One region of the Corynebacterium sp. ED61 genome, then DNA from elsewhere that is predicted to be linked to it. Evidence: predicted binding sites of a transcription regulator. Region 1 holds the regulator's gene; each other region holds the start of a gene.
The links. Region 1 encodes LexA, which represses DNA repair genes until DNA is damaged. Its sites were predicted from a motif close to CGAACANNTGTTCG; they were not measured.
Positions count from the first base shown of each region.

Region 2: IM764_RS00575 (SAV_6107 family HEPN domain-containing protein) is a predicted target of LexA. The motif match lies at 4,559-4,572, and genes of this name have one in related genera.
Region 3: recA (recombinase RecA) is a predicted target of LexA. The motif match lies at 1,272-1,285, and genes of this name have one in related genera.

Region 1 is NZ_JADGIT010000011.1:202-8,133, forward strand. Features, by position in the region: partial or broken gene IM764_RS09860 (solute carrier family 23 protein) at 1-247, shown strand, start outside; gene IM764_RS09865 (DeoR/GlpR family DNA-binding transcription regulator) at 278-1,093, opposite strand; gene lexA (transcriptional repressor LexA) at 1,141-1,908, opposite strand; gene nrdR (transcriptional regulator NrdR) at 2,682-3,137, shown strand; gene hrpA (ATP-dependent RNA helicase HrpA) at 3,189-7,280, opposite strand; gene IM764_RS09885 (neutral/alkaline non-lysosomal ceramidase N-terminal domain-containing protein) at 7,399-7,932, shown strand, end outside.
Region 2 is NZ_JADGIT010000001.1:127,503-135,434, reverse strand. Features, by position in the region: gene crtI (phytoene desaturase family protein) at 1-1,656, opposite strand, end outside; gene IM764_RS00590 (polyprenyl synthetase family protein) at 1,661-2,818, opposite strand; gene metF (methylenetetrahydrofolate reductase [NAD(P)H]) at 2,896-3,864, shown strand; gene IM764_RS00580 (N-acetyltransferase) at 3,910-4,497, opposite strand; gene IM764_RS00575 (SAV_6107 family HEPN domain-containing protein) at 4,717-5,127, shown strand; gene IM764_RS00570 (DUF3040 domain-containing protein) at 5,480-5,881, shown strand; gene mraZ (division/cell wall cluster transcriptional repressor MraZ) at 6,977-7,408, shown strand; gene rsmH (16S rRNA (cytosine(1402)-N(4))-methyltransferase RsmH) at 7,636-7,932, shown strand, end outside.
Region 3 is NZ_JADGIT010000008.1:13,557-21,488, forward strand. Features, by position in the region: gene recX (recombination regulator RecX) at 1-30, opposite strand, end outside; gene recA (recombinase RecA) at 14-1,144, opposite strand; gene IM764_RS08775 (DUF3046 domain-containing protein) at 1,351-1,557, opposite strand; gene IM764_RS08780 (biotin transporter BioY) at 1,657-2,292, shown strand; gene IM764_RS08785 (energy-coupling factor ABC transporter ATP-binding protein) at 2,279-2,965, shown strand; gene IM764_RS08790 (energy-coupling factor transporter transmembrane protein EcfT) at 2,949-3,581, shown strand; gene IM764_RS08795 (PspA/IM30 family protein) at 3,638-4,489, opposite strand; gene IM764_RS08800 (helix-turn-helix domain-containing protein) at 4,594-4,998, opposite strand; gene IM764_RS08805 (CinA family protein) at 5,042-5,605, opposite strand; gene pgsA (CDP-diacylglycerol--glycerol-3-phosphate 3-phosphatidyltransferase) at 5,620-6,228, opposite strand; gene IM764_RS08815 (TerC family protein) at 6,344-7,378, opposite strand; gene IM764_RS08820 (DNA translocase FtsK) at 7,654-7,932, opposite strand, start outside.

The DNA.
Region 1 (7,932 bases):
GATTGGGCTGCTGGGAGTGCGCATTTGGCAGGACAACAACGTTCGTCTCACGGATCCAGTCAATCTCACAGCGGCATCCGTCGCCATCATCGCCGGCATTGGAAATCTAACGTTGACGGTAGGCAGCGTTCAGCTGGAGGGCATTGCGTGGGGTTCGGTTGGCATCATTGTGGGCTATCCAGTGATGCGTTGGCTTTACGATCACGTGGGGGAAGGCCGATACGTCAATACGGCACGCGCGGAATAGTCGTGGTGGCGACTGCTGAATACCGGGTGGCTACTTTTTAGCGAAGGCTACAGAAACTCCAGCATTCTCTAGTGCGGCGACGTAGGACTCGTGTGGTTGTAGGTCAGTGACAACGGTGCTGATGTCTTCAATAGCAGCGAAGCTGACTAAGTAATCCAGCCCGAACTTTGTGGCATCTACGAGGGCTATGACGTGCTCGGCGTGTGTGACCATGGCGCGTTTCACAGCGCCCTCTTCTTCATCAGGGGTGGAGAGCCCGTGATTTAGGGTAAGAGCGTTGGTGCCTACAAATGCCACATCAGCTCTGAGAACTGCGATGGTTTGGGTGGCGATATTGCCTACGACCGCTTGCGCCTGTGGGCGTACTTTGCCGCCGAGAAGCTGGATATCGAAGTATTCGGAATCTGCCAGAGTTTTGGCGATGGGTAGTGAATTCGTGATCAGCTTGTAGGGAGGAACATAACCGCTGGTAGGGGCGTGGGGGATGCTCTCTAGTCCCGAGGTGGCGAGAGCTTCTGCCATGAGAGCGGTAGTGGTTCCTCCGTCGAGAAACAAGGTGCGGCCAGGAGGCGGAAGTAGCTCGAGAGCTCTGCGAGCAATACGCCGTTTAGCGTCGAGCGCAGATTGGGCGCGCGATTCGAATGGGGTGAATTCCGTGCGGTAGTTCTGTGACGGGACCGCGCCACCGTGTACTCGGCGAATTCCGCCTTGTGCATCGAGTGTGGCCAGGTCGCGCCGAATTGTTTCTGCCGTGACGCCAAACTTCTCCGCGAGCTCAATTACCGTGACGCGACCCTTAACGGCGGTCAACGACAATATTTGCCGGCGACGTTCAGTGGACCGCAACGGCATGGGCGGACGACCTTTCTCCTAGGGCTAATCGATTACCTCGTCTAGATCTTACGGAGGACGGCGACGACCTTGCCCAAGATCTCCGCCTCTTCAGCAGGAATTGGTTCGAACAGATCGTTGTGGGGGAGCAGCCACAATCCGTCTTCGTTCTTGTGCCATTCCTTAACGGTGGCGTCTCCATCAATCATCGCGGCCACAAAATCGCCCAGTTCTGCGACCTTTTGGGACTTGACGACGACCCAGTCTCCATTGAAGATGCCGGCATCTCGCATGGATTCACCGACAACCTGCAGGAGGAAAAGTTCTCCACTGCCCACGAGTTCATTTGGGAGGGGGAAGACCGCTTCTACGTTTTCCTCAGCCAATATCGGAGAACCAGCGGCGATCTGACCGACGACGGGAACATACGAGGCTTCAGGGCGCGCATCACTGGCTTCAGTGGCGTTTTCGCTTGGCTTAGACCGTCCTGGGGATGATTCATATCCGCGAATATCAACTGCACGCGGCTTCTTGTCTTCTCGGCGAAGCAGCCCCTTCTCCTCGAGCTGGGTCAAGTGATAGGACACCGACGAAGTGGACTGCAGACCAACGGCCTCTGCAATTTCGCGGATGCTTGGGGGGTAGCCACGCAGCACCTTGGAATCAGTGATGACTTCTAGAATGCGCCGCTGGCGCTCACTGAGAGAATCGCGACCCTTTCCCTTGGCGCTTGCCGCCTTATCTGCTGCGGACTTACGGGGTCGGCCTGGCTTGCGGCGGGCCTCGGGTGCGACGGGCTGCTCATCTCCGGCGGAAGAAAGTGGACTCATGTGTGCTCCTTGAAGATTTCGACGTGGTTCTCACCCTACCTCATCAACGTCACTTAGTCTGGTTCATCTGTTCGAAAAAGCTTGGAAAATGAATGGACAGTTTAGAACGGGCGTGCTATTTTTCCATTAAGGCATGAAATCGAACGTTCGTACCAAAGGCGTTCAGTGTTCGATTAAATCCACTCTGGTTGTCTAGCCGGTGAGTTTAATGATCTTCGTGCCTGTTCGGATGGCTCGCAGGTAGTCGATGGCCGCACTGGTCGTGAGAATTACATGCGTGAGCTAGCCGAAGTGGCAAATGCATGAAATCACCGAGGTTTGTCCTCATGACGATTGTTTGAGAAGAAAGAAGGCCAATATGACTACTGCGCTGACTCGCCCGGATTCCCGTTCTGTTCGTACTGCACGTGCAGAGCGTATCGTGTCGTCGATCCCCGCACAGAGCGGTTCTACCATCAGTCCACCTCGGGAATCTTTCACGGACCTTCTTGTTCCGAAAGTTCCTGAATCCACGCAGCGTTCGAACACCCATGGGCAGGGAAGGGCGATCGTTCCTTCACGAGCGCGTGTTCGTAGGAGCGAGCGTCTGGTGGAAGATTCTTCTGCAGCGTTCGATAACGCATCATCTAGGTTCTTGGAACGATGGACGCAGAATGTAGAGAAGTTCGTTACCTCTCCAGGTGGTATGTCCCTTTCGGTGGGGACCATGGTTCTGACTATGGGTTTGAGCCCGCTATTCCTTTAAACGCTGCATCGGGACTAGCATGAGTGGCGTGCTGTGCCCTTCTTGTAGTTCCCAACAGTCGCGTGTAGTTGATTCCCGAACCGTGGAAAGCGGTGTCGCGATTCGCCGTCGTCGAGAATGTCTCGAATGTGAAACCCGTTTTACCACCGTGGAACGCTCCGTTTTGCTGGTTACTAAGCGCAGCGGGGTGACTGAAGAATTTAGCCGCGAGAAAATGATCAAAGGCGTTCGCCGGGCATGCCAGGGTCGTGATGTGTCAGATGATGCACTTAAGAGACTGGCCCACGAAGTAGAGCAGAACGTTCGCGCTGTTCACGGTTCACAAGTGCAGGCCAACCAAATTGGCCTCGCGATTCTGGAACCTCTAAGGAACCTGGATGCAGTGGCCTATCTCCGCTTCGCCTCTGTGTACAAGTCCTTCGATAGCGCAGAGGATTTTGAGCAGGAGATCGAATCACTCCGCGCTCACCGCGCCCGTAGCTAGCTAAGATGCAGAGCTCAGCACTGAATCTTCCGAGGCCTTGAAGCACAACCCCTAGCGAATCTTGTCGAGTGCCTTCTTAATCCTCTGGACAGATACCGAGCGTGCGGTACCCAAGTTTTGCGCAAACAAGCTGACCCTGAGCTCTTCAATCATCCAGTGGATCTCCTTGATCTGCGGAGAAGCCGCTCGCGCCTCAGGCAATCTATCCAGGGTCTTAGCCAGGTATCTTTCCGCGTCTAAGACTTGCCCGTCCAGCACTTCTTCCTTGTCCGGATCAGTCTCCATCAGGTCCAACCTGGCCTGCATGGCAGCCACGTACCGCGGAACATGCCTAAGTTGAGCAACCCCATGGCGCGCCACGGCATGAGATCCCACATAGAAATCCAGTTGCTGACGCATTGCCTCTATGGGCTCGCCACTCCACTCCCTTAGTTCCTCGGCCATGTCCGCAACCGCCAAAACTGCAGGTGCAACTTCCACCACAGCCTTTCGGACCCCAGTGGCACCCTGCTTCCGAGCAATGTTAATGACTTCTGCGCACCGGTCTGGATCTCGAATAACTGGTCCGTGCTCCTGCAAAATACTCTTGCACGTCACGGTGACAAGATCTTCCAACAGTGAGTCAAAGCCCACATACGGGAAATTCTCCAACGCAACGCGCTGTCGCAGCGGCAGGCCTTTGAGCATCTGTGCGCGCGAGACGGCTACCGTCTTCGTCATCATGGTCAAAACCGTCTTGAACTGCTGTGCAGCAGCCGCTTGCGGCGTGGGGAACGCTCGTAACACCACGCCCTTGTCCACGGAGACGATCGCGGGGTAGGCCACCACAGTCTGCCCATCGACGATGGTTTCTACCGTCTCTGGAACCGTCCCTATGTTTTCTGCATCCCAGTTGGCGGCGCGGGCCAGCACACCGCCAGTGGCAGCACCGCCGCGTCCTGAAGCGTTGCGTCCGCCAGGTTTACCCTGCGCAGAATTCTTATCTCGACCATTCCCGGACTTAGTCTTATCGCCACTTTTCGGCCTTCCGTGGCGACCATGAGAAGCTGCGTCGGCGGGATCGGGCGCATCAGATCCAGAACCCAGGCTGCGGGCTGCGGCTTGCGCAATAGCGTTGGTGACCTGAGAGGTGAGTCGCTGTTGGAGCGCAGCGACGTCGCGGTCCTGATCCACCACATGGCCTCGTCGATCAATGGCAGCCACGTTCATCCGCAGGTGGGATGGCACCTTGGACCAATCAAAGTCCGATGCGGAGATTCCACTGCCACCAAGTGACCGAAGCGCATCAGCCAGCGCTGCATCGATGGCTCCGTCGAAAGGCGTCATACGTTGCAGTGCGTGTTCCGCGAAGTCCGTAGCGGGCACCACGCTCCTGCGTAGTGGCTTGGGCAAGCTCTTAATCAGCGATACACACAGTTCCTTGCGCAGCCCGCTGACCAGCCACTGCGTGGCTTGGGAATCGACCGTAGCCAACAAGGGAAGTGGCACGCGCATGGTGATTCCGTCACGCGGGTCTCCCGGCTGGAAGACATAGCTGAGTTCGAACTCTAAGCTGCCCTGCTGCCACACGTCAGGGAACTCGTGGGCGGCTGTCGCCCCCTCAGCGGATTCGATTAGCGCATCGGCGGAAAAGTCCAGCAAACCGGCGTCGGTATGACGGGCCTTCTTCCACCACGCGTCGAAATGCCGAGCTGAGGTGACAGAGGCAGGGATCCGGGAATCGTAGAACCGGAACAGAGTGTCGTCGTCGACAATAATGTCCCGCCTGCGGGCCTTGTCTTCCAACAAGCTGGCCTCGTTCAACAACTCCTGGTTGTGATGGAAGAACTTGTGGCGCGTGGTCCAATCGCCTTCCACCAGGGCATTTCTGATGAACAGTTCGCGCGCCAGTGGTTTGTCGATTCGTCCCAGGTTGACGGTTCGGTCCGCAACCAGCGGCAATCCGAGCATCAAGACCTTTTCGTGGACCATCGCTGCGCCGCGAGAGCTAGACCAATGTGGTTCGGAATGCACAGTCTTGGTCATGTGTGGCGCGATGGTTTCCACCCACGCAGGATCAATTGGACCGGCCGTGCGCGCGAAAACCTGGGAGGTTTCCACCAGTTCGGCAGCCATGACCCACTGCGGTGGTTTTTTGGACAGCTGGGAACTGGGGTGGATGACGAAGTGCGTATTGCGCGTGCCAGTGAACTGCTTGGAGTTGCCTTCCCGCATGCCAATATTAGTCAGCAGGCCGGTGAGTACTGATTTGTGCACCGCGTCTTCATGGATGTTTTCTTCGTCGAAGTCCATGTCGCGCACGTGGGCAATGTTGGGGATGCTCCACGAGAGTTCCTGGATGACTGTCAGCAGCTGGCGCACCAAATCCATCCATTCGCGAGAGCGCATGTAGTGGATGAATTCGCTCTGGCAGAGCTTGCGGAACTGGTTGCCGCTGAGTTCCCGACGATTGTGCTGCAGGTAGTTCCAGAGCTTGAGCACGCTGATGAAGTCCGAGTCCGCACCGAAGCGGGCGTGCAGCTGGTCCGCCTTGCCTTGGTGTTCGAGCGGACGTTCCCGCACATCCTGAATGCTCAAGGAGGCCACAATCACCGCGACTTGTTCCAGAACGTTGTTGTGGTGGGCTGCCTCGAGCATGCGTGCCAACCGAGGATCGGTGGGAATGCGAGCCATATCGCGGCCAGTTTGGGTTAGTTGTTGTTGCCCGCCGGCCTGGTGCTTTTTTCCCGACGCCACCTTCAGCGCGCCCAGCTCGTGCAACAGCGCCACACCATCGCGGACGGACTTCTTATCGGGAGCTTGGAGGAAGGGAAACTCGTCGATATCCCCGAGACCCAGTGCGATCATGGAAAGAATGACGCTGGCCAGGTGCGTGCGAAGAATTTCCGGGTCGGTGAACTCCGGGCGAGCGTGGAAGTTTTCTTCCGAGTACAGGCGGATGGCGATGCCGTCTGCGGTTCGGCCACAGCGGCCGGATCGCTGCGTTGCACTAGCTTGGCTGATCTCTTCGACTGGGAGGCGCTGGACTTTTGTGCGGTGGGAGTAGCGGGAGATGCGTGCCAGGCCGGTATCCACCACGTAATGAATGCCGGGCACGGTCAGCGAGGTCTCCGCAATGTTGGTAGCTAGCACGATGCGTCGCTTACCACCAGGGGAGAAGACTCGATGTTGCTCGGCGTTGGAGAGTCTGCCGAATAGCGGGAGTATGTCGATCTGCTCGCCCCGGTTGTGGGGGAAGGCGGCGTGTAAGGCGTCTGCGGCATCGCGGATCTCTCGTTCTCCAGAGAAGAAGCAGAGGATATCGCCGGGGCCAGTCCGCACGAGTTCGCGGCAGGCTTCCACGAGACCGTCGAGAGGATCGACTTCCGTTTCCGTAATCTCGCCAGTCTTGTCGTTGAGATGCTCGCGAACCAGCGGCCGGTAGCGAACTTCCACCGGGTAAGTGCGACCGGACACTTCGATGATCGGCGCGGGCTTTCCTGCAGCATCGCAGAAGTGCTCTGCGAATGCCTGGGGGTTGATGGTCGCGGAGGTGATGATCAGTTTGAGATCCGGGCGCTTGGGTAGCAACTGCTTGAGGTAGCCCAAGAGGAAGTCGATGTTGAGGCTGCGTTCGTGGGCTTCATCGATGATGAGTGTGTCGTAATCACGCAAGAGCCGGTCGCGTTGAATCTCATTGAGAAGCACACCGTCCGTCATGAGCTTGATGGCGGTGGACGAACTGATGTTGTCATCGAAGCGGATCTTGTAGCCCACCAGCTTTGCGTTCTCTGAACTGGAGGAGGTGAGTTCTTCATCGATACGCTCCGCGACGCTGCGGGCGGCGATACGGCGAGGTTGAGTATGACCTATGAGCTGGGAACGTCCACGACCGAGCTCGAGGCACATTTTCGGAATCTGGGTGGTCTTGCCGGATCCAGTTTCGCCCGCGATGATGACCACCTGGTTTTCAGAGATCGTCTTCATGATCTCTTCACGCCGCTCGCTGACCGGCAGTTGATCCGGAAAGCTAATGGGACCAATGGTGCGCACGGGGCGTGAGGGGCGGGACGAGCGACCTCTCCGACGTTTACGACGTTGGGGACCGGACGTGCCGCGGGGGTGTCCGTCATGTCGTGGTTTGTCGCTATTGGGGGTACTCACCAAAAAGATTCTAACAAGTGGCCTGCGGGCTTCTTCATTTCCGCCCCACGCTCGACTCTCGTTTGTTTAGTATTGCCTAGCTAATGAATATCTAATTCGAAGAAAGTGAACGACGCTGATGGTTAAAGACACCATGGGGCAGTCCCGCACGCACACCGAAGCCACTCTGGCTCAAGCCACCGAGGTAGCGGGAAGCGTGTTCAATTCCCCGTTTTCCCGCCGCATCTTTTTCGCTGGGATGGCCGCAATCAGCGGCAGCGTGCTGTGGTCTTCCATCTCCCAAAGAGCCGCCGGGGCGCAATCTGGAGGATCCCTCGAAGTTGGCCGTGGCATGGCAGACATGACTGGAGAGCCGTGGGGCGCGGGAATGAATGGGTATGCCGTGCTGGAGCAATCGTCCATTGGGCTACAGCGTCGTCAATATGCACGTTCGTTCATCTTCGTGGACCCCGATAGCGGGCAGCGAGTGGTGCACTGCACAGCGGATGTGGGCCTGATGTTTCAGTCCATTCACCTAGAAGTGTTGCGGCGGTTAAAGGCAAAGTTCGGCGACTTGTACGGCCAGCACAACGTGCTGCTGCACGCCCAGCACACGCACATTGCCCCGGGTGGTACCTCTGCCCACCTCATGGTGGACATCACTGTGGGCGGA
Region 2 (7,932 bases), on a different contig from region 1:
TAACAAGACCGTGGGCACGCCTACTCCCGGCGTGGTGCCGCTTCCCGCGAGGATCACGTTATCTACTCCGTAGCCGCTGACGTTGCGTGGCCGGAACGGGCCGGTCTGAGCAAAAGTATGAGCCAAAGCAAACGGTGTACCTTCGCCGTAGCCGTAGGTGTTCGCCCACGATTGCGGGGTATCTACCCGCGCGATGGATAGGGACGCACGTAGTCCGGAAAAACCTCGTTCCTCCAGTTCGCGAAGAATCTCCTCCACGTACCGGTCCTGAATGTTTTCCCATTGCACTGGAGCGGAGGCGAGATTGGGCACCGGGGCGAGGATGCTGATCGGCTCGAAAGTCTCGCCAGCGTAGACGGAATCCTCCGCACCCTGAATGATGCGGCTCGGGGCGGACTTCGCCGGGCGGGTGATCAACAGGGAAGGGTCGGTCATCAGTGAACCGCGCCCACGAGCGCCGGTGATCTGCGTAAACGTCTCATCCCAGGCTTCGCCGAAGCTCAACGTGTGATGGCTCTGCGAAGCAAAAGTATCGCTGACCGCGGTGGGCACCGTGCCGTGGATAACCACGGCCGACGGTGCCCAACGCAGGGGAACCGGCCGCCGCTGTGGAGTGCGCGGGCGGTTCATGAGGCGGTCCGTCACCGCGAGGTCAGTGGTGCAGATCACTGCATCGGCTTCGACGACCTCTCCGGAGGCCAGCCGTACCGAGCTCACGGAGGTGCCGGAGGCAGCGAAATTGAATCCGGCCACGGGAGTACCCGTGCGCACATCCGCACCTGCGGCCACCAACGCCCCGGCCATGGCCTCCGCGGCCTCACCGATCGAGTGCTGCGGGTAGAACACGCCCATTCCCGTGTCCATGTGGCTGATCACCGAATAGACAGCCCGTGCCTTCGCGGGTGCTTGACCTGCATAGAGGGCTTGAAAAGTAAATAAGCGGGCGAGCTCGGCGTCGGGCACAAAACCTCGCGTGGCGCGTGCCAATGAACCAAACGCACCCAAACCAACCAGCCGCCCCAGATCCGATGCCGAAGACGGAGTGGCCACCAAATCCAGGACCGAATCGAAGTCCGCGGCCAGGAAATTATCGAATGCGGCGCTGAACATGTCCTGCGACCAAGCACGATAGTCCTCGTAGCCACTGACCAGACGCTCTGCCTGGCGGGAGGCATCCTCCGGAAACTTGGCGGCGGCGAACTCCGCGATCTCCTGGCTCATGCGTGCCGGGTCCGAATACAGCCGGATGCTGCGCTCCGAGGCGAACTGCGCGGTATACGCGGGGCTGAGCTTGGTGAGCTTCCACGAGTCCGGCATCTGCTGACCCAGCGACTGCACCGCGGCCTCCACCAGCTGCGGCATGGTCAGAACCGTGGCCCCGGTATCGGCCTCGAACGCGCCATGTGCGCTGGTCAAGCGCTCGGTCTTGCAACGTCCGCCTACGGTTTCTTCGGCCTCCAGAACCGTGACTTTCAACCCGGAAGCGCGCAAACGTGCCGCCGCAGACAGCCCGGACAATCCCGCGCCCACAACCACCACGTGCTGAACATCTGCCGCCAACCGCCGACGCGTGGTCGCGCGCGTCATGGGAACCAGCGGACGGGGAAGCTTCAGGTGGCGCCTGCTGCCCGCCCTGCTCTCGTAGGTCTTGCGCATTGTCCTAGAACTTCCTATCGCTCAGCGCCACAGTCATCTCCACCAGCTCATCTGTAATTTGTGCACCGAGCTGCGCAGACGTAATGGTCTCGATGGCCCGCTGACTGCGCTGCGTGATCCAGCGCTCCACAGTTTCGGCCGCCCCGGTTGCCTCGATGACCTCGCGCAACGCATCGACTTCTTCTTCCGTGCTGGCCGTGCCCAGTCCATCTCGTAGTTTTTCGACGCCAACCCCCGCGCCCTCGCCACGATTTTCCGCCTGCAGCGCGAGGTTGATCAGCGCGGTCCGCTTGCCCGTGCGTAGGTCATCACCACTGGGCTTGCCCGTCACAGAAGGATCCCCAAACACACCCAGCTGATCATCGCGGAGCTGGAACGCCTCGCCGATGTCCTGACCGATGCTTCGCAACGTGTTCATTAGCTCTGGGTCCGCGCCCACCATCGCTGCTCCAATGTGCAGCGGGCGCGACACGGTATAGCTGGCAGTCTTGTACTCGATGACCTTCAGCGAATCATCCACACTCTCGCTGCCATTGGCCTCCATGGCCACATCCAAAATCTGCCCGGCGATGACCTCCGTGCGCATCGCCCGCCACGCCGGACGAACCGCAGCAAGAGACTGCGGGCTCAAACCAGACGCCAGCAACATGTCATCAGCCCACGCCAAAGCCAAGTCACCAGTGAGAATGGACTGGCTCACGCCGTAGTGCTCGCTGCTTCCCGCCCAATTGGAGGAACGGTGCTGAGACTCAAACCTGCGATGCGTAGTGGGATTGCCACGCCGGGTATCGGACTGGTCAATGATGTCATCGTGAATTAGCGCGCACGCCTGGATGAACTCAATCGCAGAAATTGCGGTGAGAAGTACGGAGGGATCGGGGTTGGCGTCGGGAAAAGGAACCTCGATGCTCCCGCGACCGCTCTCCAAACCAGCACGCACGCCAGCCCACGCGAACATCGGGCGCACTCGCTTGCCGCCCTGCACGGTGAACGCACGCAAGGCCTCGATGGCGTCTGCGAATTCGGGGCCGATCGCGGAAAACTCGCTGGTGCTGGCAGCAAAGTACTCCGAGACGCGTTGATTGACGGCCGCGGGCACATCAGCCAAGGAAGAAGACATACCCCAGGTGGCTGTACCCCGATCAAACTCAGCAGAACTCATGAGTCCTTATCCTACAGTGCCGCCATTTCCGCCCTCGCTGCACAGAGCAATGTGCGCTGGCATTATCATCATTGGGCATGGCACACATCCGCAGGCAGGTAGCAGTCTCTGACTCCCTCAAATTCACCACGCCCGGTCGAGTACCTTTCAGCGTGGAATTTATGCCTCCGCGGGACGATGCTGCAGAACAGCGACTGTGGAGCGCAGCGGAGGCCTTCCACGACCTTGGCGTGAGCTTCGTCTCCGTGACCTACGGTGCCGGCGGATCTACCCGCGGACGCACCCTTCGCGTGGCCGAGCAGCTGGCGACAAAGCCGCTGACCACGCTGGTGCACATGACGCTGGTGGAGCACACCGCTGAGGAAATCCGCTCCCTGATCAGGACTTTCGCTGACCTGGGGCTGACCAACCTGCTGGCACTGCGCGGCGACCCGCCGGGGGACCCGAACGCAGAATGGGTGCAGACCGAAGGCGGGCTGCTGTACACCAACGAGCTCATCGAAATGGTTCGAGAGATGCCCGAGTGTGAGAACTTCGATATCGGCATCGCGAGCTTCCCCGAAGGCCACTTCCGTGCAGCTGACTTGGAGATGGACACGCAATACACGCTGGCGAAGCTGCGCGCTGGTGCGGAGTACTCCATTACGCAGATGTTCTTTGACGTGGACCACTACCTGCGGCTGCGCGATCGCTTGGTGGCGGCGGATTCGGAGCACGGTTCCAAGCCGATCATCCCCGGACTGATGCCCATTACGTCCCTGCGTGCGGTGCGCAAGCAGATGGAGCTGGCGGGCGCGTCTCTGCCAAAGTCACTGGAGCGGCGCCTGTTGGATGCAGCGAATGGTGATGAAGAGGGCAACAAGGCCGCCATTCGCGAGGTGGGTATCGAAGTGTCCTCCGAGATGGCGGAGCGGTTGATCGCGGAAGGTGCGCCTGACCTGCACTTCATGACCATGAATAACGTGCGCGCCACGCAGGAAGTGCTGCACAACTTGGGCATGGCACCGGCGTGGGGGCCGGGGTACGGGCACGATATGGTCCGCTAGGTTTGTGGTTCTTTGGGGTTTTGATCTTTGTGGGGGCGCTTGGCTTTACAGCGCTTTGCTGAGGATCGCGAAGGGGCGCGCATCGGCAGGGAAGTAGAAGTTCCGCAGCACGTCTTGGAACCCTAGGCTGCGATACAGACGCCACGCACCGTTGGCTTCTCCTGGCACTTCGGGCGTGGAAAGCATGACGTGCTGCTGAGAGATCGACTTCATATGGACAGTCAGTAGCCCGCGCCCGATGCCGAGCTGTTGCACGCGGGGATTCACGTGGATTTCCGATAGCTCGGCGTAATCCTTGAGCACGGATTCTATCTGGCGCCGCGAGTGCCCTGCTTCGTGGAGACCGCGTGTGACCTGCTGATTCCACCAAGTATCTGAGCTGCCGCGGAAGCTAAAGCACACTCCCGCGCACGGTTGCTGTGGGTCGCTGGGGTCCGGGCGAGCATCGTCTGGGTGGACGAGGGCGAGGTGGCAGCGGAAATCAGGGTGGTGGATGTTGGACAGCCAGAGTGTACGTCGTTGGTCTTTGTACGACGCCGGGTAGTCCATAGCCGAGAGGTGTATATCTATCAGCTCGTCAATACGACGGCGGAACTGCGCTGGGGTGACAGCGACGATAGATACCAAAGACATGACGTACATCCTGCCATGTGGTGCAAAAGTGCGGTTGAGATTCCTCAACTTGGCACTAGTTCGAACAGGTGTTCTATTAATGAGTTGGTGGAGGCGGTTGTTGTCTCGCTGCTGAATACCTTGATGGCTAGTTGGATAAGCGAAGTGCTGCTTCGGAGCGTTGCAAGATCCAGCGCTGCAAGACCCAGTTAGCCAAAGATTAAGGAAGGCGAAGGCGCAATGAGTACGATACGAAAATTACGGGCGCACACGGTACATAAGAGCGCTGTGTCCTTCCTGGATGATGCGGAGCGACAGCTTGCTGCATCAAGGCAGGCGGAACGTTTGGATGAGGCTCTATCGCTTTCTTACCGTGCCGCTTTGCGTGCAGCGGGGGCGCTGATCGAGCACAAGATGGCAGGCCGAAAGCGGCGGCCGCAGGGGAGTGCGTGGGACAAGTTAAAGATGTTGGATCCTGCGATGGAACAGCGCTGCCAGCGTTTTGAAGTACACGCTCGTCTTGCGAGCCGGGCGGACATGGGGCTTGAGAAAAACGTCAATCCCTTGGTGGTGCAGAAGCTCTACGACCAGGCGTGTGTGCTGGTAGATGAGGCTCGGGCAGAGATCGAAGGCGCTGCAGTGGTTGCTTAGGCTTGGTTGGATCTCGGTGGGAGCGGTACGGCTCGATTGCCATGGTGGTTCGGATTCAGGTGATTGTTTGATGAAGCTGAGCGGAGGAAGCTGAGCGCGATTTCGGATTTTCTCTGGCGATGGGAACTAAATACGTATGCTGGACGTTGTACCTAACAGAGCCTTCATATCCGCTGGGTTGAGTTTGCGTCTTCTAGTGCGCGGATCGGATATTCAGTAGTTACCTTTCACTTCTTGAACCACCTTTTGAAGTTGTGAGGGGCACTGATCACCTAGCCGGTGAAGGCACCAAAACAGCAAGAACGATGAGCACCCACCAGGGGTTTCATCGCAGCGACAGTGGAGGTTGGACGTGGCTCTATCTGAGCAAGAGCAACGGATGCTCGAAGAGATCGAACGCGCACTCATCGCGGACGATCCGCGTTTGGCGCACCGGGCTTCGAGGGAAAGCAAGGGAACTTTCTCCTTCAATATTCAATCCGTGGCGATCATGCTGGTCGGCCTATGCATGTTGGTTGGCGGAGTGAGCCTCGCACAGTTTTCCCTATGGTTCGTGGCTCTGAGTATCCTCGGCTTCTTCATCATGTTCGCTGGAGGCATGATGGCGTTCCATGGCACTGGAACTCGCTCGAATGCAGCTAAGGGTAAGGGTGCTGGTTCAGCGAAGGTCTCTGCTGCTAAGTCGAAGGCGGCGAAAAACGGCGGTATCGGCGACCGCATGGAAGATAGCTTCCGCAAGCGCTTCGAGCGATAAGCGGCATCCGCGAGGCTCCTTGGGAGTGAGGCACCTTCTTCAGGCACCTTGATTGGCTGTCACGACTATCCTGATCGCTCCACTGGAAACGGTGGGGCGATTTTTCGTGTCTACTGTGCCTCTTTTATCTTCGCGCCTGCCTTCCTGACGCTTGTCCGCTTCTCCTTGTAGCACTTTCTCTCAGCACTACCAATTGTCTTCGTCCTTCAACCCGGAAATCAGTCCAATTCGGGCGCTTTTGCGCGGCGGGCAAGAGCCGTTCATACTTCCGTACCAAAACTCATTTAGAGACGTCACTTGCGCCACATTTACCTGGGGAAACACGGTGCGCCATTTGAGGATTGGTACAGAAGTATGACGCTTGGCAGAAGTCAGGGAAGTCGGGGAGTCGTGGAAGCGGGGGGAGTCGCTCGGGCGCGGAGCTTGCCATTAGTGCCGCCGCTCGCGCTGCTTGGGCCGACCACTTGCGCCGCCGCTTGCTCTGGCGTGGCCTGGCACCAGTGCCGCCCCTAACACTTCCGCTTGCACTGCCTGGGCCGACCACTAACGCCGCCCCTAACACTTTTGCCCGATCCCGCGGCTCACTTCTGGCCGGAGATTGCCGAAAATCTGCCATTAGGCCCCATTTTGCCCCCACTTTGCCCCACATTGGCTCAGTAAGGGGCCTCGGCAGGGTTGAGCAGCAGTCAAATGCGGCTGAGAGAGGAGTGGCGGAGATCCTCCGGAAGACAAAATAGTGCTCGTGAACTGCGATAATAGAACGAGCTCCGCAAAGCGGACAACAAGGTAAAAGGCCCACCTGGCTGACACACAGTGGTGGGGCCGCCGCCCTGCAAACCTGGACGAAAGGCGCGCGAACCGTAGAAGCACCTGTGAATCCCGCTTGCGGAAAATCTCCCCACAGGGAAAGATGGCGCAGGTCAGAGGAAACATCCGGAAATAAAAAGCCTTAAGTATTTGTTTAATGTTCGGCGTGTGGCTGTTCTGGTGGGGGACAGTGGGGTAAAGTGGGGCACAGCGACGCGCTGAATAACTGAACAGAGCTGGTGAAAAAGACAACGTTGTGTCGATCGGTAACAGGAAGGAGCCGCAGACATGTTCTTCGGCACCTTCACACCGAAGTTGGACGACAAAGGGAGACTCACCCTGCCGGCCAAGTTCCGCGAGGAACTGGCCGATGGGCTGATGGTGGTCAAAGGGCAGGACCGAAGCCTGGCGGTGTATCCGCGAGGTGAATTCATGGTCCGCGCCAAGAAGGCCGCAGCTGCTTCACGCACAAACCCCAGGGCACGAGCATTCGTGCGCAACCTGGCGGCGAGCGCCGACGAGCAGACTCCTGATTCGCAAGGCCGCATCACCATTCCCGCTGCACACCGCGATTACGCGGAACTCAGCAAAGAATGCGTGGTCATCGGCAATGTGGACTTCCTCGAAATTTGGGATGCCGAAGCCTGGGAGGCATACAGCGCCGAACATGAGGCTGACTTCTCAGTAGGCGATGACGAATCCTTCGCGGAGTTCCTCTAGAACTTTTTCGACACACAGAGTGTGCGCAGGCCCTTATCTGCGTGGACGACGTGACGTTTGATGTACTTCCCCGATATCAGACCCACACCCACGCAGGTAAGGCCCTGTTCACACTCTTTAACTTTGTCACCAGCTTTTTCACGTCGGCACGAAGCTGATTCCGCGAAGGGCGGCGTCGGCACAAAAAGAACAGCAAGATCCCGCAACAGCACGAAAGGAGGACAACAATGAACCCACGCCAACCTGGCCACACCCCGGTCATGCGCGATCGGATGGTCGAGCTGGTGCAGCGGGGTGTCCAGTCCTCCGATGCGCCGGTGACGCCGGTAATTGTCGACGGCACGCTCGGCGCAGGTGGACACACCGAGGCATTCCTTGAGGCGATGCCGCAGGTAGTGGTGGTGGGGCTGGATCGCGACCCGAACGCGCTGGCCGAAGCCAACGAGCGGCTGGCTCGCTTCGGTGAGCGCTTCGTGAGCTACCGCACCCGCTTCGATGGCATCACCGATGCTTTGAACGAGCTG
Region 3 (7,932 bases), on a different contig from region 1:
CTTTTGCTGCTGGCTATTCCTCGTCATCATCGTCGAAGTTTGGAGACAGGTTGATTGGCTGATCGTCTGGATCCAGCGCATCCGCGCCCTCGAGAGGACTTACATCATCCTTTTGGTTCGCGTACGGACCTACCTTGAGAACCTGCATGATGCGATCCTCCAGAGTCTCCGCGAGATCCGGGTTCTGCTTGAGGAACTCACGGGCCTTCTCCTTGCCCTGTCCCAGCTGGTCGCCTTCATAGGTAAACCACGCGCCGGACTTCTTGATGATTCCCGCATCCACGCCGAGGTCGATGATGGAGCCCTCACGGGAGATGCCCTCACCGTAGAGGATGTCGAACTCAGCGATCTTAAACGGTGGAGACACCTTATTCTTGACCACCTTGATACGCGTGCGGTTACCCACCACATCCGTGCCGTCCTTCAGAGCCTGAATACGGCGAATATCGCAACGCACAGAAGCATAGAACTTCAATGCCTTACCACCGGTAGTGGTCTCCGGAGAACCGAACATCACGCCGATCTTTTCACGCAACTGGTTAATGAAGATGGCTGTAGTACCTGTTTGGTGCAGCGCGCCGGTCATCTTGCGCAGCGCCTGGCTCATCAGACGTGCTTGTAGACCAACGTGGGAATCACCCATGTCGCCGTCGATTTCTGCCTTAGGAGTCAGTGCTGCCACGGAGTCGATGACCACCACGTCGATGGCACCAGAGCGCACCAGCATGTCTGCAATCTCCAATGCCTGCTCACCCGTGTCCGGCTGAGAGACCAACAGTGCGTCCGTATCTACGCCCAAAGCCTTGGCATATTCCGGATCCAGGGCGTGCTCGGCGTCGATAAACGCAGCAATGCCACCGCCACGCTGGGCCTGTGCGATCGCATGGAGTGCCACGGTCGTCTTACCCGAAGACTCCGGACCATAAATCTCCACTACGCGCCCACGGGGAAATCCGCCGATGCCCAGTGCCACGTTAATGGCGATATTGCCCGAAGGAATCGCGCTAATGGGCGGGCGCTTGTCATCGCCCAAACGCATGATGGCGCCCTTGCCGAAGTCCTTTTCGATCTGAGCCATTGCCAGATCAAGTGCCTTGGATCGGTCTCCGGTAGGTGCGCCGGTGCTCTTCTTCTTCGGTGGCATGCTTGTCAGCTCCTTGTTGGTTTCTTTAGCGTTACCCTGTTCACTCATGCTCACGTTAGACCACGGGAGCACCGCGAAGGTTCTTAGAAAGTTCTACGCTATATCCGAGACATCAGCCTACACTATAGGAACGAGTGTTCGATATATATTTCTTCGGCGCGTCTGGTCATAGCGGAAGCCACTGATTGCTTGCGTCGAAAAAGAAGTCAAAGATCCTCCCCCAACCGCCTTTCCGCAGGCACATCGAAATCGCGACACAAGGCCAGCCAAATGTCGCGTAGCTCGACTCCCTGTTCGATAAGGGTCGAGGAACTCTCCCCAAAGCCCTCCAAGACGTGCATATCGGCGATCCAAGAACCAAAGGATCCGCCAAACTCACCTTCTACCAGCCGATCAAATTCTGCACGTCGCATAGTCCCCGACCTTACAAACCTTCGGACGTACCGCGCCATTCCGCACCCAATGTGCCCACAATTGAACGGTGTTTAAGGCCAGGGTTTAAGATGATCCGCATGCACGAAACCTCAGCTGCCACACAGCCAACTAACCAGACCGCATCCCCACGCACGCACACGGCCACCGACATTGCCTACATCGCCACCTTCGCCGCGCTCATCATCGTTCTCGGCGCGATAGCAATCCCCGTGGGCTCTGCGGGCGTGCCCATCGTTTTGCAGAACATGGGAATCTTGCTGGCATCGATGCTTCTGGGCATGTGGCGTGGCGGGCTGACCACCGCACTGTTTCTCGGCGTGGGACTCTTGGGCGTGCCAAATCTTTCCGGTTGGACACCCACCATCAGTGCACTAGCCGGACCCACCGTGGGCTACATCGTAGGCTACCTAATCTCTGCCTTTGTGGTGGGTGCCATCGCTCAGCTGGCTCCCATGCAAGCTCGCACCGGCGCCGGCGCAACGCGCTTTGCCCTCTTCGTTCTAGCCGGCCTGGCCGGTGTGTTGGTGCAGTACGCCTGCGGCACCATCGGCCTCATGTTTCGTCTCAATCTCGATCTTCCTGCCGCCATGGCCACCAACCTGCCGTTCGTTCCAGGCGATCTCCTGAAGATCGTCGCGGCCGCTGGCATCGTCACAGCTGTGGTCAAGGCTGTGCCCCACTTGCTTCCAGTGAGCCGCAGTGTCCGTCGTTGAGTTCACCGGAGCTTCCGTCGCCGCTCCGGATTCCACGATTCTACATCCCACCGACCTACGCATTACTGAACACCGCGTGGGGATCATCGGTGCCAACGGCTCGGGAAAGTCCACGCTGGCGCGCCTCATCAACGGCCTGACGCTGGCGTCTGCAGGCCGAGTCACGGTCGATGGTGTAGATCTCGCTCACCGTGCCCGTGAGGTGCGTAAGCGGGTCGGGTTCATTTTTTCCGACGCCGACAGTCAGATAGTCATGCCTACCGTCGCCGAAGACATCGCGTTTTCCCTACGGAAGCAGAAACTCTCCCGCCAACAAAAGGCGCAGAGAGTCCAGGAGGCCCTGGCCTCAGTGGGATTGGACGGGCACGAGGATCAGTCCCCTCACCTGCTCTCCGGAGGTGAAAAGCAACTGCTGGCGCTCGCCGCCATCACCGTCTTAAACCCTGCGCTCATTGTGGCCGATGAGCCCACCACGTTGCTGGATCTGGGGAATCGAATGCGTGTGCAGCGCATGTTCACAGAACTGCCCCAGCAGATGATCATCTTGACGCACGATCTAGATTTGGTACGTGATGCTGACCGCGTGATCTGCCTTGCTTCTGGCCGCGTGGTGGACGATAGCCTGCAGAGCAGTCCTGGTGAGGTGATCGATCGGTATGTTTCTCAGTTCTAAGCGCGGCCCACGTCTGACCCGGAGCACGTATATCCCGGCGGACAGTCCGATTCATCATCTACCCGCTGGCGCTAAGGCTCTGGCGGTGATCTTGGTTCTCCTGCTCACGGCTCTATTTGTGACCTCGATCCCGGTTGCCGGGTTGGTCTTGGTTCTAACGCTTGTCTTGTACGCCGTCGCACGGATCCCCTGGCGCGCTGCCTTGTTGAACCTCAGAACTCCCCTTCCGGTGCTGCTTATTCTTTGCGGATTGCTGTGGTGGAGGGTGGGTTTTGCGGTGGCGGCCCATCGTTTTCTGGTGCTTTACGCAGCGGTAGCACTGGCGATACTTCTGACGCTGACCACGCGGGTTTCGGACATGTTGGACTCCTTAGAACGCGCACTGCGTCCATTAGAGAGATTTGGCTTTCCGGTAGACAGCGTGACACTGGCGCTGTCTCTGACCATGCGGTTGATCCCACTCCAGTGGGATCTGGTGAATGAAGTCCTCGACGCGCGTAAGGCCCGCGGGGTGTCTGGATCTCCACTGGCTTTCGGTGTGCCAGTGATTGTCCGTTCGCTCCTGCGGGCCAAAGCAGTCGGTGATGCATTGATCAGCCGAGGTGTGGGCGACTAAGTCTGCACTTTCCGCGAAATTCTCAACCGCAGCCCGGCCGGAACGCGTGAAAAGTTCTAGGACTCTCCTCGCAGCTGGCGCATGCGCTCTGCCACGGCATCGTTAGCCAGGTTGCCTGCGGCAGGTTGTCCACCGGAGATGGCCTGCTGATTCTGTCCGCCCTGCACCTGGTTCTGGCCAGCGTTTGCTCCGCCGCCCATCTCTGCCCGAATCTGCTCCAAGCGGGAGTGTCCGGCCAGCTTGACGCTTGCCTGCTCCACTTCCATCATCCGGCCCTGTACGGAGTTCTGCGCCAGTTCCGCCTGACCCAACGCGTTAGCGTACCGAGACTCGATCTTCTCCCGAACCTGGTCCAGGGAAGGACCGCCGTTATTGGTCAGAGAGTCCATGGACTGCAGGGTGTCCGCCACGCGCTCCTGCATCTTTGCCTGCTCCAACTGGCTCAGCAGCTTGGTGCGCTCGGTGGTCTTCTGCTGCAGCTGCATCGCGTTGCGCTCTACGGCCTGGCGAGCCTGTGCGGCGGTCTGCAGAGCTTGGTCATGCATAACCTTCAAGTCTTCAACGGACTGCTCGGCGGTGACCAGTTGTGCGGCGAAAGCCTCGGCGGCATTTTCATACTCCGAAGCCTTCTGGTTATCGCCGTTGGCGCGAGCATCGTCAGCCAGCTGCAGTGCGTTCTTGGTACGAGCCTGCAGGCTTTCGATATCCTGCAGTTGGCGGTCGAGCTTCATCTCCAGCTGGCGCTGGTTACCGATCACGGCTGCTGCTTGCTGTGACAGTGCACGGTGCTGGCGCTGTGCTTCCTGAATGGCCTGCTCAATCTGGATCTTGGGATCCGCGTTCTCTTCGATCTTGCTATCGAACAAAGCCATAAGGTACTTCCATCCCTTAGTGAATGGATTAGCCATTGCGAGAACTCCTTAAACAGGGTGCATCCGGACAAGCCGCCGCACACTCTAGTGATTGTTGTAGATCGGGCTTGATTCTACCAGTGACAAGCCACGCACACGGGCTAGTTCCGTGCAGCTTCAGGCACGGCAGGCTGGCTGTTCATCGAGGCGGCCAGCTGTGCGGCAGCGGCATCCAGCGCCATCATGTCCGCGGCTTCCAGGATCACGGAGGCCACGGATACTCCCATCGCGTGGCAGACGCTCGCGAGCAGCTCCGAGGACACTTCCTTGCGCCCGCGCTCTAGCTCGGACAGGTAGCCGGGGCTGATGTTTGCCATCTTGGCCAGCTCCCGCAGAGTAAATCCACTCTGCGAACGGAACTCCTTCATCGTGGCACCCAATGCCTCGCGCAGCAGTGGTTCGTTGTCCGGAACGTGCAGCGCTGACGGCACGTTGGCGTGCTCGTTCCGCGATTCGGCGCCTACGGCTACCGAATTGTCTTCCCTCACCATCGTTTGTTGTGTCATCACACATCCCAACGGATAATCGCGCGGTTTTGTTCCCGCAATCCTAACCTTTCAGACCCTCGAGCAACCCCGAGAGCGCAAAATTGACCGCTAGCTGCCGAATCATCGCCCGCTGGTGCGAAATCTCCGCCTCCGTTGGATCCCCTGTGGTTGAGCTAGCGTGCTCAAGGAACGGTGGTCGGGGCATTCTTTGTGCCGACGCCAAGCCCCTGACCGACCACCCAACGTAAACCTCCCCCACGGGATGACCATCCTGGGGATCCGGGCCTGCCACTCCCGTTAGTCCAATGCCTACATCCGCTGTGCAGCGCTGCGCTGCGCCACTCGCCAATAGTTCAGCTACGTCGGGATCAATGGGTCCCTGTTGACTAAGAAGTTCCGCATTCACGTCCGCCAAAGAATGCTTGAGGTCCGTGGCATAAACCACGAGCCCGCCGCGCAAGACGTTCGAGGCTCCAGGCACGCTGGCCAACGATGCAGCACACAGGCCTGCCGTTAGCGATTCAGCAGTGGCAAGAGTCAAACCTTCTTGCCTGCATCGTTCGATCACCGCACGGGACAGCCGAGATGTCTCGTCAACCAGCTCATTCAAAGACGTAGAGACCATCAGGCAACCAGCACTTAAGCCTGTTGTTTGCGACTGTCTAAGAGATACTGCACACCGGAGACAACGGTAACGATCACCGCGGCCGCCATTACGCCATGAGCAACCCATTCCATGGGGCCTTCCACGGGAAGGATATAGAGAGTCACTGCCAGCGTCTGCAGTACAGTTTTCAGCTTTCCTCCCTTGGAGGCTGGAACCACTTGTCCCTGGCGAGCCAAAACCATTCGCCAGGCAGTAATTCCCAGTTCGCGGACCACGATGACCACCGTGACCCACCACCACAGATCGGCCAAGATATTCAGGCTGACCAGAGCGGAGATCATCAGCGCCTTATCCGCGATGGGATCTGCCAGTTTGCCGAAGTCCGTAACGACCTCGTACTTACGGGCTAAAAAGCCGTCTAGCTGATCGGTGAACATCAGCAGGATGAACGTGAGAAGCGCCCACCACCGAGAGCTCAGTGCGGAGCCTCCGTCTTCCCAACCGCCACTGGACAGGATCAGCCACAGGAACACCGGGATCAAAAGGATGCGCACGGTGGTCAACACGTTGGGCAAACTCATGCTGTACACCAGACGTCCGAACGCCGAGCGCTCAACCTGGTGTGCTGTCTGCCTAGTCATGAGTGTGAAGTGTGTCCTATTCCCTCGTGCGCGAGACGGTGCGGTGAATGTCTATTTACGACTCTAGTGCGAACTCGTAGTCTACCGAACAACTCGCCGCGTACAGGTGTGAGTTTTACTCGGAAGCCGCGCCAGCTTTCGACTCTTCTGCGGAAGCCTTTTCCGCCCGCTTCTTACCAATGGTCAGCGAAGCCACCGTGGTGATAACCAAAATGCCCACGATCACCAGCAAGGACATCTCCACCGGCACCTCTGGCACCGCAATACTCTCGCCACCATTGATGAACGGAAGATTGTTTTCATGCAGGGCGTGCAGCAACAGCTTGATACCGATAAAGCCCAGGATCAGAGACAGGCCATAGGACAGGTACACCAGCTTGTCCAACAGTCCGTCCAGCAAGAAGTAGAGCTGGCGCAGACCCAGCAATGCGAAGGCATTGGTGGTAAACACGATGTATGGCTCTTGGGTAATGCCGTAAATAGCTGGAATGGAATCCAGCGCAAACAGCAGATCCACAAAACCGATGGCCACCAGGGCAACAAACAGCGGAGTCAGGACGCGCTTGCCATTTTCCTTAAACCACAGTGCGTCGCCGTGAGTTTCTCCCTTCACAGGAATGACCTTGCGGATCAGTTTGATGATCGGCATGTCATTGGGGTCAGTCTCTTCCTTGTCTGCCACCTCATCCCACAGCAACTTCGCTGCAGTCCACAGCAGGAAGATCGCGAATAAGTAGAACACGTCGGACCAGGCCGAAATAACTGCAGCGCCCAGCAGGATGAACAGCAATCGCATAGCCAATGCGATGGCGATACCGATCAACAGCACCTTTTGCTGGTACTGACGCGGAATCTTAAAGGCACCCAAAATGAGCGCGAAAATGAACAAATTGTCCACGCTCAGTGCCTTCTCCGTCACATAGCCGGTGAAGAACTCGATGCCATGCTGATGTGGATTGCCGGGCTCACCCCAGGTCAGCCACAGGAAACCGCCGAACACGCACGCCAAGGCGATATAGAAGATGGACCAGCCTGCGGACTCCTTCATCGAAGGGTCATGCGGGGTTTTTACGTGCGAGTAGAAATCGAAAATGAAAAAGCCAGCGACCACCACAATGGTGATAGTCCACGTCAAAGCATTTACTTCCATGAAAAAAGACCTCCGGTCTCAAAGCGTTCAAAAAGGACCGGAGGTCTCCCCCACTGTGTGCGCCAGCATATTTTCAGCTTTTGTCGCTGCTGGGCATGACAGCCGACATGACCGAGTACCGCCAGCCGAAGCTGAGGTGACCGTGTTGACGGCCGATGTCGTGGAATCGGGGTACTCCCCTCCATTGCCTACAACTGTACACGGCAATGTACTTATTCCCGTATTCCCAAATCAATACTCGGCGCCGAGGGGAAAGATCCTGAGATCTAGTTCTCCTAGAAGGAACCGGTGGTCGGGCGGGCAGAGACCACCCGTGGAGAATCATGACCGGAGCCGGAGGCCTGGTCTGAGTTGGCGTCGGAAATAACACCATCCTCATCCCCTTCCGAACCGGGTTCATCGCCATCCAGATCCACGTCCTTAGGAGCATCCTCCGGATTGGCACCCTTGATCATCCAAATGATGGTCTCCAACTCATCCGGCTTAACCAGCACCTCGCGGGCCTTGGAACCCTCGGACGGGCCCACTACTCCGCGGGTTTCCATCAAGTCCAT